2 regions of the Paenibacillus sp. TAB_01 genome follow, and region 1 is predicted to be linked to the other one. Evidence: a T-box and tRNA genes for the amino acid it is inferred to sense, from the RefSeq annotation. Region 1 holds a T-box; the other holds one or more tRNA genes.

Region 1 (9,536 bases):
TGATAGCCGTTGGGCTTCGGATTTTTTATGTAATCCTTGATTTCCAGTATTTTGAGGTCGCTTTGCGAACGCAGCATCTCGCTGATCCGGTAAATATCGGAGATAAAGGAGCAGGTAATGCGCATGCCGGCAATATCTTTAATATGCGTTCGGATGCCTTCCAGCGAGAGATCGCAGCCTTTTTTATATACCTTTTTCAAAATGCTTTCCGGTGATTTCAGCCGGGATTTGGTATGCTCGATCGGATTATAGTCATGAAAAAATTGAAATTCTTCTTTCAAAATTTCAATCTTGGTCTCAAATGCATCCAATGCGAATTTGTAATCCATCAGAAAACGGGTGATTTCATTCTTGAACTTGCGGAATTGCTCCATCGGAAGCATATTCAACGGGTAACTCCTCCTTTTTGAGGCGGCTATCAAATTATTCTTACCAAAAGCATAATACATCCGGGAAGCACAAAGCAAATTTTAGTATAAGGGCCCTGGAATCATGCCGAATAGGAGGAATATTCAAAAAAATAGTGAATAAGACCCGGGAAGAAGGGAGGAAAATGGAAGATTATGTCGAAAATGTTCGAAGTGTCGAAATAAAACCAATGGTTTATGTTAAAGGGGCAGAAGACATATGAATGGATGGAACTGGTTTAAAAAACGTTTGGCTGTGAAAATGGCGGCAGCCGTGATGGCCATTATCCTTGTTATGTCTGCAGGGTATCTTTACCTGCAAATCAGCAATACGGGAAAAGCGGCCGAGGAGGTTATCTCGGCGTACGGGATCCGCATGGCCAGCAGCTACGCGCAGCAAATGGATAAATCCAAGCTGGGGCAATTTATGAAAGATCCGCAGGAAAACGACTTGTACTGGTCCGTCCGGGAAGAACTGGATTCGTTCCGCACCCAAATCGGCGCACTGTACGTATATTTCGTCCGGATCGACGAAGAAGGCCGTCCTTTAATCATGATCGACGGTCAGCCGAAAAACTCGGACTCCGCGTCCCCCATCAACGAAGTGACGGATATATCGGCCGAATCGGTTCAAAAACTTTTGAAAGGGGATACAGCGAACTCCGATGTGATCGATAATCCGCAGTACGGTCAATATGTGTCGGCCTATGCCCCTGTCAAAAAGGCGGATGGAACGGTAATGGGCGTGCTGGGGATTGACACGGATGCGGCTGTGTTAAGCCGAATCTCTTCCGATGTGATCCGCGACAACGTTCCGCTTTACCTGCTGCTCGCTGCATTCACCTTAGCCGGCCTTGCGCTTGTCGCCTGGGTGCTGGTGCGGGCACTGCGGCCGCTGCGCTGGATCGTCGCCGGCGCCGAGCAAATTGCAGCCGGAGAGCTGGGGCAGGCGAACAAGCTGTTGCGCGAGCGCCCGATTCAATCCAAAGACGAGATCGGCGCCGTATATCAGGCGATGGTTCAAATGTCCGGCAGCCTGAACCTGATGATCGGGAAGGTAGTATCCAATATTGCTCTTACTTCCGAGCAGCTGGTCACTTCATCGGACAGCTTCACAAGCGAAGCCCGGCAGGTGCTGGAAATGAATACGAAGGTCAATACGGCGGTGAGCCGCGTGGCCGAAGGCGCTTATACCCAGAGCTTAACCACAGTGGAAAGCGGGCGCTCGATTGAAGAAATTACGCTCGCTATTCAGAAAATATCCGAAGCCTCGCTGACGGTTTCCGATGCTTCGCTGCAAGCGCTGGAGTATGCGGAAAAAGGCAAAAATACGATCAGTCAAATGAATCGCCAAATGACCACGATTGCCGCGGCTGCAGAGGAGGCCGTCAAGCGGGTAGCCGTGCTGAACGGTTATTCACAGGAGATGGAAGCCGCGCTGGATGCGATCACGGAAATCTCCAACCAGACGAAGCTGCTGGCGCTTAACGCATCCATCGAAGCGGCGCGTGCCGGAGAGCACGGGGCAGGGTTTGCCGTTGTCGCAGGCGAAGTGCGCAAGCTGGCAGATTCTGCGGCGGAATCCGCCCAGTTAATCGCCGATCTGCTGCAGCATGTTCAGCAGGAGACTTTGCATATCAGCGAAGCGATGGAAACAAGCGCTCAGGAAGTAAGCACAGGAAACGTGCTGACAGAGGAAGCGGAGCATAGCTTGATAAAGGTTGTCGACAGGTTCCGGCATGTCTCCGAGCAGATTCAGGACATTTCGGCTGCGACGGAGCAGATGTCCGCCGGCTCCGAGGAAGTGGCGGCTTCGGTAATTGGCATCGCAGATATTGCCCAGGATTCCTCGGAGCAAACGCAGAAAATATTGGAGCTGACCGATATTCAGCTGAGTGCGGTCCGGCATATTGCGGCTTCCGCGGAAGCGTTGAGCGGGATGACGCATGAGATGAGAGAAGCTATTAAGCAGGTTAGAGTCTAACCGGCGGATCACGGAAAGGACATTCGGGAAGAGCCCCCCTCTGGGTGAGGCCGCTGAAAAAGTCATCGTTGTGGAGCACGGGACATTCTTCCGATCGCTGATGTCCCTGTATTTCATTGATTATATTCCGCTTGTAGCGGATGAAATCCAGGGACAAAGGCGAACGCTTACGCTTCTACAAGAGTGATCCCGTACTCTCTGCAAGTTTTACAGCGGCCTCCGCTTAGGTGGAGGCTCTTTATGCATTTAAGCGGCAAAACGCAGCAGCAAAGGTTCCGGCAATCGAAAGCAGTCAGCGAGCGGGAAAGCGCTATCTGCATTGGGACATGCTGCAAGCTTATGAGAGTGGCAGACCGCATCCCAGAGCTTGGTTTGACAATAACTGAACGATCGTTTATTATTGGTTCAAGAGATCAGCTGCAGCCTGTACTCAGACAGCTGGCTCATAGCCGCATAGGCTTTTTCACTGGCATTGGAAGTAATGAACCAGACGGTTATTTAATTAAATCGAGGAGGTGAGGATATACCGCGGGGCATTTGTCATTTGCTGCAGGAAACGGGCTGGATCATTTGATTTATGTGATTCATCCGACTCAGCATGGATCGGCGCAGAGAATGAATCATGGTGTGACGCCATTTTCGCATTTATTTTATGCAGTTGAATGCTTATACGAATCGTGTGCGTGTAAAAGACAAAGTCAGCAAGCAGGACCTGCTTTTTTTGTAATATATTAAATGAACGATCATTTATAAATTATTCGTCATTCCAAGGAAGAGGAGAATGCATTATGTCCGAATCAAAAGTATGGCTTGTTACTGGAAGCTCGCGCGGCCTAGGGCGCCGCATTGCTGAACAGGTGTTGGAAAAAGGGACCGCTTGATTGCCACGGCGCGCAGACCCGAGCAGCTGGCCGATCTGCAGGAACGCTACGGCGGCCGAATTCATCCGATAGCGTTGGATGTTACCGATCCGGCTGCCGCCGAGGCAGCGGTTAAAGCCGCGGTAGACACGTTCGGACGTCTGGATGTTGTGGTGAACAACGCGGGCTATGGCGATGTGGCCTCCATCGAAGATGTAACGCTGGATGATTTCCGCGCCCAGATAGACACGAATTTCTACGGGGTTGTCTATATGACGAAGGCTGCGGTGCCTGTTCTGAGACAGCAGGGATCAGGGCATATTATTCAAATTTCCTCGGTAGGCGGAAGAATCGGTACGGTCGGTTTGGCGGCTTATCAGAGCGCGAAATGGGCTGTCGAGGGATTTTCCGAGGTGCTTGCCCAAGAGGTAGCTCCGTTTGGGATGAAGGTGACGGTAATTGAGCCGGGCGGGCTGCGTACGGACTGGGCCGGCTCTTCCATGACCATTCCGCCGGTCAGCGAGCCGTATGAGCAAACGGTCGGAGCCTTGGTGCGGATGTTTTCCGGGTATTCGGGGCTGCAGACGGGCGACCCTGTCAAAGCGGCGAAGGTCATCGTGGGCTTGACCGATCTCGAGGAGCCGCCGCTGCGGCTGCTGCTCGGCACCGACGCCGTCAGCCATGCGGAAGCGGCAGATCAGGCGCGGATCGCTTCGGATGCCAAATGGAGACATTTGAGCGAATCCATCGATTACGATTCGGTTCCGGCGGGAGACGGCGGCCGGGCGGAGTGATCGTCCTTGCGGCAGACCGGACAGGCAGCCATTCACGGCCGGCAGCGTTAAATTCAGAAATAGGCGCGAAATCGTTTGACAACTTTTTCGAAAAGTTGTATAAATTATATAAATTGAATGATCCAAATTAAATTCATTGACGAGAAAGAGTAGGTTAATCGGTTGTTCCCCAGAGAGTCGGCCCCGTGCTGAAAGCCGACGTTCAACGATTAGCGGAAAATCCTCTCCGAGAAGGAAGGCCGAAGCATCGAAGTAAGCCGACCCGGGATCCCGCCGTTACAAGGGCCGCGTATGATTGTACGTAGTGGAGCGTCATAAAGCGAATCGTTATTTTCACGAGGCGGCTTTATGAAACAAGGGTGGTATCGCGAGTGAACATCTCGTCCCTTAGGGGACGGGATTTTTTTGTGTTCAGGAAGATTTTCAGAGAAGCAGAACAAGGAAAGGGTGATTCCCATGACAAAGCAAGTCGATGTCAAAGAACAAGCGAGAGACCGGGAACGAAGAGTGCTGGAGCAGTGGAAGGATCAGCGGACGTTCCGCCAATCGATCGAGCGGCGTGAAGGGAAGCCGAACTTCGTGTTCTACGAAGGGCCGCCGACCGCAAACGGGAAGCCGCATATCGGGCATATGCTCGGCAGAGTCATAAAGGATTTCATAGGCCGCTATAAAACGATGTCGGGCTACCGCGTCGTCCGTAAAGCAGGGTGGGATACGCACGGACTGCCGGTCGAGCTTGGCGTGGAGAAGAAGCTGGGTATCTCCGGCAAGCAGGATATTGAGCGTTACGGCGTAGCCGAGTTTGTGCAGCAGTGCAAGGACAGCGTATTTGAATACGAGAAGCAGTGGCGAGAGCTGACCGAGGCGATCGGCTACTGACCGATATGGACGATCCGTATGTTACGCTGACGAACGATTATATCGAGAGCGTGTGGCACATTTTATCCGTCATTCATCAGAAGGGGCTGCTGTATAAAGGGCACCGCGTCAGCCCGTACTGTCCGTGCTGTCAGACGACGCTCAGCTCTCATGAAGTGGCGCAGGGCTATGAGGATGTTAAAGATTTGAGCGCAACGGTGAAGTTCAGAAGCCGGGAAGGCGGCTATACTTTTCTCGCTTGGACGACGACTCCGTGGACGCTGCCTGCGAACGTGGCTCTGGCGGTCAATCCCGAGCTGGAATACGTCAAGGTCAAGCACGAAGGCGAAGTGTATGTGATAGCCAAGAATTTGGCGGAAAAGGTGCTGAAGGGCGACTACGAGATCCTGTCCACCCATTCGGGCGCATCGTTCGTAGGGGCAGCTTATGAACCTCCGTTCGGCTATATTTCGGTACAGCAAGGGCACCGGGTCGTCGATGCCGCCTATGTCAGCGACAGCAGCGGGACCGGGATCGTCCACATCGCTCCGGCCCACGGCGAGGACGATTACCGTACGACGCGCGAGCATAAGCTTGATTTCGTAAACGTGGTGAATGCCGCGGGGCAGTACATGGACGTTGTGACAGACTATGCCGGACGCTTCGTCAAGGATTGCGATGTCGACATCATCAAAAGCTTGTCCGAACGCGGCCTGCTCTTCGCCAAAGAAAGGTATGAGCATAGCTATCCGTTCTGCTGGCGCTGTAAATCTCCGCTGCTGTACTATGCGATGGAGAGCTGGTTTATCGAGACGACCGCCGTAAAGGAACAGCTGATTGAGAACAACAGCCGGGTAAACTGGTATCCGGGCCATTTGCGGGAAGGCCGGTTCGGCAAATTTCTGGAGGATCTGGTCGATTGGAATATCAGCCGCAACCGGTATTGGGGAACTCCGCTGAATTTATGGATATGCAGGGATTGCGGCGCGGAAGCAGCTCCGGGCAGCCGGCAGGAGCTGTATGACCTGGCGGTCGGCACGCTTTCGCCCGATCTGGAGCTGCATAAGCCGTACGTCGATGATGTCAAGCTGCGCTGCAGCTGCGGCGGGACGATCGGACCGGACGCCGGAGGTCATCGACGTCTGGTTCGACAGCGGCTCGATGCCGCTCGCGCAGTATCATCACCCGTTCGGGGATGAGCGGATGTTCCGGGAGCAGTATCCCGCGGACATGATCTGCGAGGGGATCGACCAGACGCGGGGATGGTTTTTCAGCCTGCTGGCAGTTTCGACGTTATATAACGGCCAGCTGCCGTATAAGGCGGTCATCTCGACGGGGCATATTCTCGATGAGAACGGCCAAAAAATGTCCAAGAGCAAAGGCAACGTCATCGATCCTTGGGATATACTGGCCGAGTTCGGTGCCGATGCGGCGCGCTGGGCGCTTCTGTCCGACAGCGCGCCATGGAGCAGCAAGCGGTTCTCGAAGCAGATCGTCGCGGAGGCCAAATCGAAAGTGATCGATACGATTCATAATACGCACGCTTTCTATGCGTTATATGCAAGAATCGACCAGTATCAGCCCGGCGGGCATCCGGAGCGTCCATCGGCCAACGAGCTGAGCCGGTGGATCTTATCCCGGCTGCACAGCACGCTTCAGCAGGTGGTGAAGGGGCTGGATGCGAACGACTTCCTGAATCCGGCGAAGCAGATCGAGGTGTTCGTCGACGAGCTGAGCAACTGGTATATCCGCCGTTCCCGCGACCGCTTCTGGGGCTCGGAGATGACGGAGGACAAATTGGCCGCGTACCAGACGCTGCGCCAGGTGCTGCTGACGCTAGCCGGAATGATTGCGCCTTATGCGCCTTTCCTGGCCGAGGATGTGTATGGAAATCTCGGCGGTGCAGGCAGCGTCCATTGGAGCGATTATCCGCAGGCGGACCCGGGGCTTATAGACACCGCATTGGAGAAAGATATGGACGATGCGCGAAGTATTGTTGAGCTGGCGCGCAGCATCCGTAACGATACGGGACTCAAAACCCGCCAGCCGCTATCCGAGCTGATTGTTTCAACGGAAAGCGAGCTCCGGCTGGACCGGTTCGCCGAGCTGATCCGCGATGAGATCAATGTGAAGACATTGAGGCTGGAGGCGGGCGCAGGCTCGTTAACCGACTATAGCCTGAAGCTGAACTTGAAGGCAGCGGGCAAAAAGTACGGCAAGCAGGTCGGTGCGATCCAGCAGGCGTTGAAGCAGCTGGCTCCGGAGGCGGCAAGGCTTGCGGTGGAGACGGGCAGCCTGGAAGCGGAGCTGGACGACGGCACGAAGCTGTACCTGCCGCTTGAAGAGCTGCTGGTCGATCAGCACGCGAAAGCAGGCTACGCCTCCGCATCGGGGTACCGGCTGACGGTGACGCTGAATACGTCTCTGACAGAGGAGCTGATAGAGGAAGGAATCGTTCGCGAGATTATCCGGGCCGTGCAGGATTACCGGAAAAAGCTGAATCTGCCGATCGAGCGGCGCATTCTTCTGACGATCGATGCCGACGCCTCCACACGGAGCGCGCTGCAGCGGTTCGACGGGCTGTTCCGGCAAAGCGTTCTTCTCTCCGGCCTGGCCTTCGGGCAAGCGGCGGGGATGGAACGGTTTCCTCTCGGAGATACGACGATAGGCCTGACCATCGGCAGCTGACCGCATGCCCTTTCTTTTCTTCCCCCGGTTTTTATGTATAATAAGGAAGAAGGAAGGATGATAATATGCTAACGATTACCGATTACAGTGTGGAATTTGTGAAGGGCCGCTTTCGGCATTCTTGCCGGGAAGCGGTATGAATTTTTGCTGGATATCGAGGTTGAGGAAGACGATGAATTGTACTCCGAGAACGGGTTGTATATACGCGTCATTTACCTTGTAGATGAGGCCCGCACGGGCATTGTGAAGTATGAGCTTTATGAACGGGGCAAAGAGCGGTATCTTGATTTTGACCTGGAAGAGGAAGAGCTTCAGCAGGTGGATGCTTTCTGTAAGGAGCATGTAGCCGAGGCGGAGCAATAAGCACCTGAAGCTTAGTGCAGTTGATAAAATAATCCCGCCGCGCACAGCCGGGCATTGACTTGAATGCCGATGCCCATAGCTTTGCGGGCGGACAAAAGGGGCCGGCCATCTGCAGATGAGGCCGCTGAAAACTCCTTGCTGCGCGTACGGAACATGCTTACGATTCGCGGTTGTCCCCGAATTTCTTTCATTTTCTTCCGCTTTTAGCGGTTGAAATCCGGGGACAAAGGCGAGCGTTTGCGCTTCTACAGAACGTTTCCGCACGCTCCGCTCGTTTCTCAGTGGCCGCTCCGCAGATGGAGCGGCTTTTTTTACTTTTACATATCAGAATTATAAATTTTCGGGGTCCCCGCAAAGTACCTGAGTCCGCTTCGAAGCCTAAGCCCCACTTTGTGGGATGAGCTTGTCGAGAAACCCAGAATTTGTGTGATACTCCGGTGGGGTATCCTCCTCCAGCCGCTGTTGAAATCCGTGAATTGGATTAGATTTGAAGGTATTTTCACGTATTTCAAAGGCGGACGTAAACTAAGCGTGTTTCGTAGAAAAACGGGCTTCGTAAGCTTGGATACCCCACCTGCGTTGGTACTCATGGTTCACTTAGAAAAGGCTTTCTCGACAGCCTGGCCCCACTTTGTGGGGGGATTTTTGCCGTTAAAGGACGGTTTTATTGAAGCCGATAATCGTCAATCTTGGCCCCGTCTTCCCATACCTCCAGGAACAAAGCGTCGCAATCGTCGAAATCGGCGGTCGTGGCCGCCAGCGCTTTCTCCTCCTCCGCCGTGACGAGAACGTTCTCCATTTCTTCCTCCCGCAGGGAGATGACAACATAAAGCTTCAAATCAAAGCACCTCTTTACATGTTTATTTAAGTTTAAAGTGGACAAGAGCCGTGTACAGCATTTTATTGGCATTCAGGTCGAAGGTAACCTGATGCTGCACCGAATGCACCTCCAGCAGCAGCGCTTTGTTCAAATCGATGTGCTGCTCGATTTGGCGTTCCAGCGCCTTTAAATCATAGCCTTGGAAAAATTCAACCTTCGCTTCGATCTTATCCAGTGTGAAATCCAATGTCGATCACCCTTATCGCCTTAATATGTATCCGGTCTTCTTATTATACATGCAATTGCTTAAGAAGCCACCGGGGAAGGGGAAGCCTCCGTTTCTCTTCTGCTCTTTCAAACCCTCCTCCGTTCCCACCTTTTCCCATCTGTGTTACCATAAAAGGATGAGGCGCTTTTGCTGCGCCGGTCGGAAAGGAGTTTGCTGCCTTGTTCATCTCACTTGTATTAGGTTATGCGTTTCTATTGTGGTTCGGCATGTATTTGCTTCAGCGGGATCTCCGCAACAGAAGCATGGCTGCTGCCGGAGCCGGTCTTCTGGTCTATGCCTTCGGCTTGGGGGCGGCGGTTCTGATGCCCTTGGCCGGGACAGAGCTTGCGGGAACGGTTCTCCTTGCGCTTCAAACGGCCGCTGCGTGCCTTTCGTTCCTTGGCTTTGCCATGCTTCTCTGGAAAAGCAGGGACGACAGCCAGGGCAGGCCCTACCAGATTCTACGGAAGCCGGTAGGACTGTTCATCGGTTAT
Region 2 (9,536 bases), 1.5 Mb from region 1:
AACCGACACAGGTAGGCGAGCAGAGCATGCTAAGGCGCGCGGAAGAACTCTCGTTAAGGAACTCGGCAAAATGACCCCGTAACTTCGGGAGAAGGGGTGCCTCGGTAGGGTGAATAGCCCGAGGGGGCCGCAGTGAAAAGGCCCAAGCGACTGTTTAGCAAAAACACAGGTCTGTGCGAAGCCGCAAGGCGAAGTATACGGGCTGACGCCTGCCCGGTGCTGGAAGGTTAAGGGGAGTGGTTAGGGGTTTACCCCGAAGCTATGAACCGAAGCCCCAGTAAACGGCGGCCGTAACTATAACGGTCCTAAGGTAGCGAAATTCCTTGTCAGGTAAATTCTGACCCGCACGAATGGCGTAACGACTTGGGCGCTGTCTCAACGAGAGATCCGGTGAAATTTTAATACCTGTGAAGATGCAGGTTACCCGCGACAAGACGGAAAGACCCCATGGAGCTTTACTGCAGCTTGATATTGGACTTTGGTACGATCTGTACAGGATAGGTGGGAGCCTGAGAAGCCTGAGCGCCAGCTTGGGTGGAGGCGCCGTTGGGATACCACCCTGATCGTATCGGAGTTCTAACCTGGTACCGTGAACCGGTATGGGGACAGTGTCAGGTGGGCAGTTTGACTGGGGCGGTCGCCTCCTAAAAAGTAACGGAGGCGCCCCAAGGTTCCCTCAGAATGGTTGGAAATCATTCGAAGAGTGCAAAGGCATAAGGGAGCTTGACTGCGAGACGAACAGGTCGAGCAGGGACGAAAGTCGGGCTTAGTGATCCGGTGGTACCGCATGGAAGGGCCATCGCTCAACGGATAAAAGCTACCCTGGGGATAACAGGCTTATCTCCCCCAAGAGTCCACATCGACGGGGAGGTTTGGCACCTCGATGTCGGCTCATCGCATCCTGGGGCTGAAGTAGGTCCCAAGGGTTGGGCTGTTCGCCCATTAAAGCGGTACGCGAGCTGGGTTCAGAACGTCGTGAGACAGTTCGGTCCCTATCTGTCGTGGGCGCAGGAAATTTGAGAGGAGCTGTCCTTAGTACGAGAGGACCGGGATGGACGTACCGCTGGTGTACCAGTTGTTCCGCCAGGAGCACGGCTGGATAGCTACGTACGGACGGGATAAGCGCTGAAAGCATCTAAGCGTGAAGCCCCCCTCAAGATGAGATTTCCCAGTATGTAAGACCCCTTGAAGACGACGAGGTAGATAGGTTCGGGGTGGAAGTGCCGTAAGGTATGGAGCTGACGAATACTAATCGGTCGAGGGCTTATCCAAGAGAACAGCAAAGAAGAAGGATGTATGCTTGTTTCGTATCTAGTTTTCAAGGTGCAAGTCGCCTTGAATTAAAGTATTCATGTTTCCTGGCAGAAACATGACACATCGTTTGGTGATGATGGCGGAGGGGAACCACGCGTTCCCATCTCGAACACGACCGTTAAGCCCTCCAGCGCCGATGGTACTTGAACCGAAGGGTTCCGGGAGAGTAGGACGTCGCCAAGCGATCCCACAACCGTGGGTTTTTTTTTGCCGCTGTGTTGGACAAACTATATATGATAAGGGCCCTTAGCTCAGCTGGTTAGAGCGCACCCCTGATAAGGGTGAGGTCGGTGGTTCGAGTCCACTAGGGCCCACCATAACTAAATAATTAAGATATGGGGCCATAGCTCAGCTGGGAGAGCGCCTGCCTTGCAAGCAGGAGGTCAGCGGTTCGATCCCGCTTGGCTCCACCATTATTCCCTGATAGCTCAGTTGGTAGAGCACTCGACTGTTAATCGAGTTGTCACAGGTTCGAGTCCTGTTCGGGGAGCCATCTGGAGAGGTGTCCGAGCTGGCCGAAGGAGCACGATTGGAAATCGTGTAGGCGTCACAAGCGTCTCGAGGGTTCGAATCCCTCTCTCTCCGTAGCAATACTTTAAAGCAAGGCCCGTTGGTCAAGGGGTTAAGACACCTCCCTTTCACGGAGGTAACAGGGGTTCGAATCCCCTACGGGTCACCATTATTGTCCCATGGAGGCTTAGCTCAGCTGGGAGAGCATCTGCCTTACAAGCAGAGGGTCGGCGGTTCGATCCCGTCAGCCTCCACCATATAAAGTATAACGACGCGGGGTGGAGCAGCCCGGTAGCTCGTCGGGCTCATAACCCGAAGGCCGCAGGTTCAAATCCTGCCCCCGCAACCAATTTATTTTTGAAGTAAGGTTACCCTGCTTTGAAAATTCAAGTGTGGAGCCGTGGTGTAGAGGCCTAACATGCCTGCCTGTCACGCAGGAGACCGCGGGTTCGAATCCCGTCGGCTCCGCCATTTTGTACTTGTGATCTCTGATAGAATGGAGATCCGAGAGCCTCTGTTTCATCTAGGGGCATAGTTTAAAGGTAGAACAAAGGTCTCCAAAACCTTTGGTGTGGGTTCAATTCCTGCTGCCCCTGCCATTTTATTATTGAGAGCCATTAGCTCAGTTGGTAGAGCACCTGACTTTTAATCAGGGTGTCGTAGGTTCGAGTCCTACATGGCTCATTGGTTTTTGCGGTCGTGGCGGAATTGGCAGACGCGCTAGATTCAGGTTCTAGTGGTGTAACAGCCGTGGAGGTTCGAGTCCTCTCGACCGCACCAATTTTTGCGGAAGTGGCTCAGCGGTAGAGCATCGCCTTGCCAAGGCGAGGGTCGCGGGTTCGATTCCCGTCTTCCGCTCCATATGATGTTCCCTTAGCTCAGCTGGATAGAGCGTTTGACTACGAATCAAAAGGCCGGGAGTTCGAATCTCTCAGGGAACGCCATATTACTTCGGGACGTAGCTCAGCTTGGTAGAGCACCTGGTTTGGGACCAGGGGGTCGCATGTTCAAATCGTGTCGTCCCGACCATTTATATTTCAGGTTTTTACTCTAAGAAATTAGAATCCGCGGAGATCGCGGATTTTTTGCATTTTAACGGGGCAAGGTAAAGGGATGGTGCTCTTCCCAAGGAGAGCAAATCCTTCAGTGATGGGGGGAGCCTGCTTTTGAAAGAGTATTTTCTATAGAAATTCATGCCAAGCGGCGGTCAAAGCATCTTTTTGCTTAGCCGCTTTTTTTATTTGCATATGGAAAACAAGAGGTTTCGTGCAAATCGACACTACATTTTATAGCAGCAGGTTCGGGAGGAACGAGCAGGATGATGAGCGGGAGTAAGCGTACGGTTTCTTTGAAAACAAAATTTACATTATTTCTTTTGCTGCTTACGACAGTGCCGGTAGCCATAGTGGCCGGAATTATGAGGACTTTGTATACCCAAGTCGTCAAGACAGAGCTCGAAGAGCAGCAAAAGGTGATTGCATCTGCGAATGCGGTGCAGTTAAATGGCTTTCTCGATGGGAAAGTCAAAACGATGGAAAGTATGGTCAATACCTATCGTACGGATGTTCTCGCGGGAAGCCGGGCAAAGAAAGTGGAGCTTCTCCAAACCATGAAGGGCGATGAGTCCCGACGTTAGGTCATTTTCTTTTGCTGCAGAGTCCGGTAAGTCGTTTGACGATAAGGGGACCGAGCTGGATTTATCCTGCTTTGATAATTTCAAGCGAATTAAGCAAGAGAAGACCGTAGGCATATCGGATATTATTTCGGAAGGCAGCACCCAAGAGAACATCATCATTCTGGATTTTCCGCTTCTTGGCAGCAGCGGCGAATTTCGCGGTCTCGTTCAAGCTGTGGTCACCCCGGGAACATCCTGGCGGATTTGAACCGCAACAAAATCGGGAATACGAGCGCGGTGTTTCTAATTTCGAAAACCGGTCATTACCTTGCCTATCAAGCGCAAGGCCGAATCGGTAAAGAACTCAAAAATTATGAGAATGAAGCGACTGCCCAGTTATTTAGCGAAAACGTACTGAAGAATAAAATCGGGGAAATTCATTATACCGCGGCGGATGGCACCTCGAAGGCGGCGGCCTTTGCCGAGGTGGGGTTGACTGGTTGGCGGGTCGTGGTTACGAATGACGAGGATGATCTGATGAGCGGTGTGACGCAATCGAACAGGAGCGTATTCATTACTATTCTTGTTTGTTTGGCGGCCGTGGTGGTGCTGGCTTATTTGGCAGCCCATTATGCGCTGAAGCCTGTGTACATGATGACAAAAATTATGAAAAGAGCTGCGGGCGGTGACCTTACGGAGCGTTTAAACCCGCGAGGCCATGATGAACTGCAGCAGCTCATGCGCGATATTGATGCGATGCTGGAATCTTTCAAATTTACGCTGATCAAGCTTTCGGAGGCTGTTGAGCATACGGCGGCTTCCTCCGAGCAGTTAACGGCAATTGCAGCAGGCTCCGTCATTGGTTCGCAAAGCATGGCAAGCTCGGCCGAACAGGCAGCCCGAGGCGTACAAGTCCAGTATGAAGGATCGGAACAGTCGGCGACGGCAACGGAGGAGATGGCGATCGGCATTCAACGAATTGCGGAGTCGTCCGGTGTCGTTAATGAAAATGTTCAGCAGGTGAAAGGGCAGGTCACGCAAGGCTCCACGGTCGTTCAGGAAGCGGTGCTTCAAATCACGAGTCTGAGCAGTACGGTGGAAAGCACGGCTCGCACAGTAGCGGCTTTAGAACGGAAGTCGTCCGATATACATCGGATAGTAAGCTACATCTCGGACATCGCCCATCAGACAAACCTTTTGTCCTTAAATGCCGCCATTGAAGCGGCAAGAGCCGGGGAGCATGGGGGAGGCTTTGCCGTGGTGGCCGGAGAGGTCAAAAAATAGGCAGAGCTCACAACCGAGGCAACCGGCTCTATTGCCGGCATGCTGCTTGAAATTCAGAGCTCAACCGCCGATACGTCCAAGGCGATCTCAGGAGGATTAGAAGAGGTTAGGACAAGTGCCGCACAGATTGAGAAAGTCGGTGAAGTCTTCGTTTCCGTGGTCAAGGCGGTGGAGGAAGTATCCACTCAGATTGAGGAGGTTTCGGCGGCAACGGAGGAATTGTTGGTCAGCACCGAGGATGTCTCGGCAACAATGAATGAGATGGTATCAACCTCCAGGCATTCGCTTGAGGAAATGCGCCATATTTCCAAGGGAGCTTCGGAACAGCACGCAGCGATGGAAGAAATTTCAGCATCCTCGGAGTCTTTAAGCCGGATGGCAGCGGAGCTTCAAGAACTGGTAGCCAAGTTTAAGCTGAGCTAATCGGACAAGATAATCTGAGCATTCGTTCGCGGCTAATTCATCACCCTATACGTATTGTATACCAAGCCTCTATCGGCATCCCGATAGAGGCTTTTTGTCTATTGTTGAAGAGCATTTATGTGGATGGGGTAATGAAGGCTGCATGTGGGCAGGAAGTAATAAAGTTGTTTTGAAAGCGCAATCATAATGATAAACTAAAGAGAGAAGAGTGAGCCTTCATTTAGATCTCAGGTGACGGGTGACCGTAGCCATCCCCAGCGGTGAGGTTCATGGTGCTGTCAGACAGATCACCGAAGCAGACACAGGTTCAGAAGAGGAGAGTGTCGCTGAGACATTATGAAGTTCACTTTATAGATGCTCCCGGTTTTATCGGCAGCTAAGTCTTGAGATGAGACTAAACGACTGCTGATTAAGATTGAATCCCGTCCGGACTGGGTTTCGGGATTCATTTGTTTTCCCGCCTCCATTCCATCGTCCCGGCTATCGAATCTATGTTATTATATTCCTATCGGATTTATAAGAAATAGAAAAATAGATCCTTCACGGGGGGATTCCTTTGATTAGCCTGATCCAATCGGCCTTTTCCAATTTCAAATTTCGCAGCCTGTTTTTTCGTATCCTGTTCATTCAAGTCTTGCTGGTAGTCGTGACCGCGGCGGTCGTCGGCTTTCTTGGGGAGCGGTACAGTCAGAACGTGGTTCGCGATGAGGTCAAGCAGTCCAGTATGCAGGTGCTGGAACAGACCCGGCGGCTAATGGATGCACTGCTCAATGACGTGGATCAAATTACGATCCGGCTCGCTCAGAACATGGCTTTTTCCAGAGCTTTGGAGGCGGGAGGGGAAGGGCCGGCGAAGTCCGACGCGGACGTTATTCACGATGTGATGCTGGAATCGTACATCTCTTCTCCTTATATCGAGTCCATTTCAGTCTATTACGCCCGCAGCGGGCTGGTACAGTCGGCGTTGACAGGCTTGAGCAAGGTGGAGGACAGCGACGATCCGGAATGGTTCCCGTTGTACGCCTCGATGCATAAGACGGAGGGCAAATGGTTTGTGCGGCCCTATCCCAAGACGAAAACGAATCAGCTGAACGAGACACAAGTGACGTTAATCCGCACGACCCCATGGGTAGGAACGCCGATCAACGGGGCCGTCGTGGTCAATCTGAATCAGCAGGCCTTATTCCAGAGTCCGTCGATCCAACTGATCCGGCATGGGGAGGAAATCTGGATGGTCAGCCCGGACGGTTCGCTCGCTTATAACATCACCACAGGGGCCGTCGTCAATGAGAAGGAGTTTTCTATGGTCAGTGAGCATATGGCGGACCGGACATCTGCGTTCACAGGTCATTTCCGCGGTGCCGATTATTCCTTTACCACGGTGACTTCGCCTTATACCGGCTGGAAATACGTCAATTTAATTCCAACCGTATCCTTGTACAAAAGCGGCCAAGCGATTCAATCGTTCATGTTTATTGTCATGGTGTTCAGTATCGGGATCGCGGGGATTTTCGCTTTCTTTATCTCGTTAAAAATTTACAGCCCTATTTATTCGCTTGTTCAATTAGTGAGCAATAAAAGGGAGGAGGGCAAGGGGCATCCGCCCGGGGAAGAAAAAAGCGAAGTTACCATGCTGCTCGCGGCCTTCCATTCGTTGAAGGAAAAAGGGAGCGAGCTGGATGACCAGCTCCGGGATAACTGGCCTGTGCTGCAGCAAAGCTTCCTTCAGCAGCTCATTCAAGAGCAGCCGCATGACCCGGAGGAGCGGCTGGCCAAGTTCGCCTATTACCGTCTGCCGGTGACAGGCAGCGGCTTCTTCGTCAGCGTGCTGCGCATTGACAATTATGCCTCCTATGTGGAGAAGTATAGCAGCTTCGATCAGAGCTCCATCCGTTACTTTATTGCCAAGGTGGGCAGCGAGCTTGCCGGGAGCACCTTTCGCGTCTATCCGCTGCATACCGAGAGCCGGGACATCATTCTGATCTGCAATCCGGAGGAAGACTTGGCTACGGAGGATTTCCGGGCCCAAGCGGAAGCGATAGCTGCCGCCACGTTAAGCTCCATTGCAAATTATTTGAATTTATCGGTCAGCGTCGGCATCGGAGGGCTGAAGACGTCTGCCGGCGAGATCAGCGTATCGTATCAGGAAGCGATGGAGGCGTTGGAGCTGCGGGCCTTTAAAGGCGCCGGGTTCGTCTCGCCGATCTGGCTGCAGCAGGAGAGGGAACCGTCCGATCAGCAATTTTTCCGGAAGCTGGGCGAGGTGAAGCGCGACCTGCTGCTGCATCTGCGCTCGGAGGAGCCGGACAGACTGCAGGACGCATTGCAGCGTCTGCACAGGCTTGCCCAGCAGGCGGAGGGACTCTCGTTTCCGCTGCTGCGGCACTCGTTATTTCAGCTGATTGTAGAAATGTTTCAGCGCGCTTCCGAGCTGGGGCTGGTCTCGTCTCAGCCGGATGAGGAATTGACCTGCCTGCAGGAGCAGATGATGTGGCTGGAAACGGTAGAGCAGGCAGTGCGTTTCGTTCACGATTATGCCTGTACGATCAACCGCCAGGTCCACGCGGAGCCGGCCGCGGAACGCCCTTCGGTAGCGCAGCAAATTTTGGCGTACATCCAGCTCAATTTTGATAAGGACATTTCCCTTGGCGGCATTGCCGACCAATTGAAGCTGGACCCCTCCTATGTAAGCCGGTTGTTCCGGCAGGAGATCAGCATGACATTTACCGATTACGTCATCATGCTTCGCCTGGATAAGGCGAAGGAGCTGCTGCAGCACAGCACGCAGGCGATTAAAGAAATCGGCTCGTCGGTAGGCTATGCCAACCAGCGGAGCTTCAACCGGATTTTCAAAAAATACGAAGGCGTGACCCCTGGGGAATATCGAGATATTCATGCTCCAAGCAAGCTCGCGGGAGACCAGATTTACTGAAATACGGCCGCAGGTGAACGATGTCATCAAAGGACCATGGCGCCGAAACGGCGCATTTTCCGCTGAAGTCCCTAAGTTCAACAATGGTCTCTTTACGGGAAGAGGCCGCTTTTCTATGATGGTCCTGTAACCGGACATACAAGGCAGAAGGCAGTACCAGGTCGAAAAACCATCATTTATTAAGGGGGACACAGCTTATGAAGAAGAGGGCTGGAGCAAAAGCCGCCCGCGTCCTGCTGACGTCGGTGATCCTGCTTGGAATGCTGACGGCGTGCAGCGATCCTAAACCGGCTGGGCAGACCCAGCAGGATCCTGGCGCCGGTACCGGCACAGAGACCAAAGCGGCCGCTGGGGGCGTGTATCATTTGGGGGAGACAGTCAATCCGGAGCAGGTCACGAACTTTAACCCGTTTTTGGCCACCGGCAACTGGACGCCGTTTTTCGATTATGTATTCGATTCGCTCTACTACTTTAATCCGGTCAAAGGAAACCTGATGCCGCGGTTGGCCGAAGGGGAAGGCAAATGGTCGGACGACAACAAAACGTATACCGTGAAATTGAATTTAAAAGCAAAATGGCATGACGGCAAGCCGTTCACTGCCGACGATGTGCTGTATTCGTTCCAGGCGCTGAAGAACAACAAGGTACTGGACCGTTACCAGCTGTGGGGGGACAACCGGCTGAAGGAAGTGACCGCTCAGGGGACGGATACGATTGTATTTACAATGAATAAGCAGTTCCCGTCTTTGCCGTTTTATTTGTCCACCGTATACATGGTTCCGAAGCATATCTTCGAGAAGGAGAATGCAGCGGAGTTTTTGAATAAAACGCCGATAGGCACCGGGCCTTTTAAATTTAAAAGTATAAATGAGAGCGCTATTGTGCTCGACCGCAATGCCGACTACTTCCTCGGCGCGCCATCGATTGAACAGCTGTTCGTGAACCGGTTCAACAATTCATCGACGCTCACGCTTGCGCTGGAAAAAGGTGACGTTCAAGGTACAACAGGCACTGTAGCGATGCCAAGCGTACCGAAGCTGCTGGAAAATCCGGTGAACAAGCTGCAAATTTATCCGGGCTTGAACACGTTCTCCGTCGTTATTAATAATGAGAAGCCGCTGTTATCCGATCCTGCGGTGCGCAAGGCGATTCAGGTGGCGCTCGACCGTAAATCGCTGATCGAAAAGGGCGAGTCCAACGGCGTATTCCCGGCTAATCCAGGCTTCCTGTCATCGGTATTCGGCGACATGGCGGACAAGAAGCTGATTGATAATCCCGCTTACAATTACAACCTGAATGAGGCCGTCAAAGGGCTCGAAGCCGCCGGATATAAGAAGAATGCCAAGGGCATCTATGAGAAGGACGGCAAGCCGCTTTCCTTCACGTATCATATGGCGGCGAATGCGCCGGCGCAGAACAAGGAAGGCGCGATGATTACCGCATGGCTCAAGGAAGTCG

What was found. The T-box of region 1 lies ahead of ileS (isoleucine--tRNA ligase). A T-box ahead of a tRNA ligase gene usually reads a tRNA of that ligase, here a tRNA-Ile.
Region 2: it has a tRNA-Ile gene. The T-box ahead of ileS (isoleucine--tRNA ligase) is inferred to sense a tRNA for this amino acid. The anticodon was not compared.

Annotation. Positions count from the first base shown of each region.
Region 1 is NZ_JBIFNP010000001.1:4,370,655-4,380,190, reverse strand. It holds gene ACHHV8_RS21395 (GTP pyrophosphokinase) at 1-383, opposite strand, end outside; gene ACHHV8_RS21390 (methyl-accepting chemotaxis protein) at 628-2,391, shown strand; gene ACHHV8_RS21385 (SDR family NAD(P)-dependent oxidoreductase) at 3,269-4,045, shown strand; T-box leader at 4,173-4,436, shown strand; partial or broken gene ileS (isoleucine--tRNA ligase) at 4,502-7,591, shown strand; partial or broken gene ACHHV8_RS21375 (DUF6509 family protein) at 7,657-7,954, shown strand; gene ACHHV8_RS21370 (hypothetical protein) at 7,966-8,145, opposite strand; gene ACHHV8_RS21365 (hypothetical protein) at 8,619-8,792, opposite strand; gene ACHHV8_RS21360 (DUF2536 family protein) at 8,815-9,021, opposite strand; gene ACHHV8_RS21355 (hypothetical protein) at 9,222-9,536, shown strand, end outside.
Region 2 is NZ_JBIFNP010000001.1:5,900,250-5,909,785, reverse strand. It holds rRNA gene ACHHV8_RS28815 (23S ribosomal RNA) at 1-1,272, shown strand, start outside; rRNA gene rrf (5S ribosomal RNA) at 1,381-1,497, shown strand; tRNA gene ACHHV8_RS28805 (tRNA-Ile) at 1,555-1,631, shown strand; tRNA gene ACHHV8_RS28800 (tRNA-Ala) at 1,652-1,727, shown strand; tRNA gene ACHHV8_RS28795 (tRNA-Asn) at 1,732-1,807, shown strand; tRNA gene ACHHV8_RS28790 (tRNA-Ser) at 1,811-1,899, shown strand; tRNA gene ACHHV8_RS28785 (tRNA-Glu) at 1,919-1,993, shown strand; tRNA gene ACHHV8_RS28780 (tRNA-Val) at 2,006-2,081, shown strand; tRNA gene ACHHV8_RS28775 (tRNA-Met) at 2,097-2,173, shown strand; tRNA gene ACHHV8_RS28770 (tRNA-Asp) at 2,219-2,295, shown strand; tRNA gene ACHHV8_RS28765 (tRNA-Trp) at 2,350-2,423, shown strand; tRNA gene ACHHV8_RS28760 (tRNA-Lys) at 2,436-2,508, shown strand; tRNA gene ACHHV8_RS28755 (tRNA-Leu) at 2,518-2,604, shown strand; tRNA gene ACHHV8_RS28750 (tRNA-Gly) at 2,611-2,685, shown strand; tRNA gene ACHHV8_RS28745 (tRNA-Arg) at 2,692-2,768, shown strand; tRNA gene ACHHV8_RS28740 (tRNA-Pro) at 2,777-2,853, shown strand; gene ACHHV8_RS28735 (hypothetical protein) at 3,143-3,460, shown strand; gene ACHHV8_RS28730 (PDC sensor domain-containing protein) at 3,444-3,707, shown strand; gene ACHHV8_RS28725 (methyl-accepting chemotaxis protein) at 3,704-4,723, shown strand; gene ACHHV8_RS28720 (methyl-accepting chemotaxis protein) at 4,763-5,146, shown strand; gene ACHHV8_RS28715 (helix-turn-helix domain-containing protein) at 5,703-8,078, shown strand; gene ACHHV8_RS28710 (ABC transporter substrate-binding protein) at 8,276-9,536, shown strand, end outside.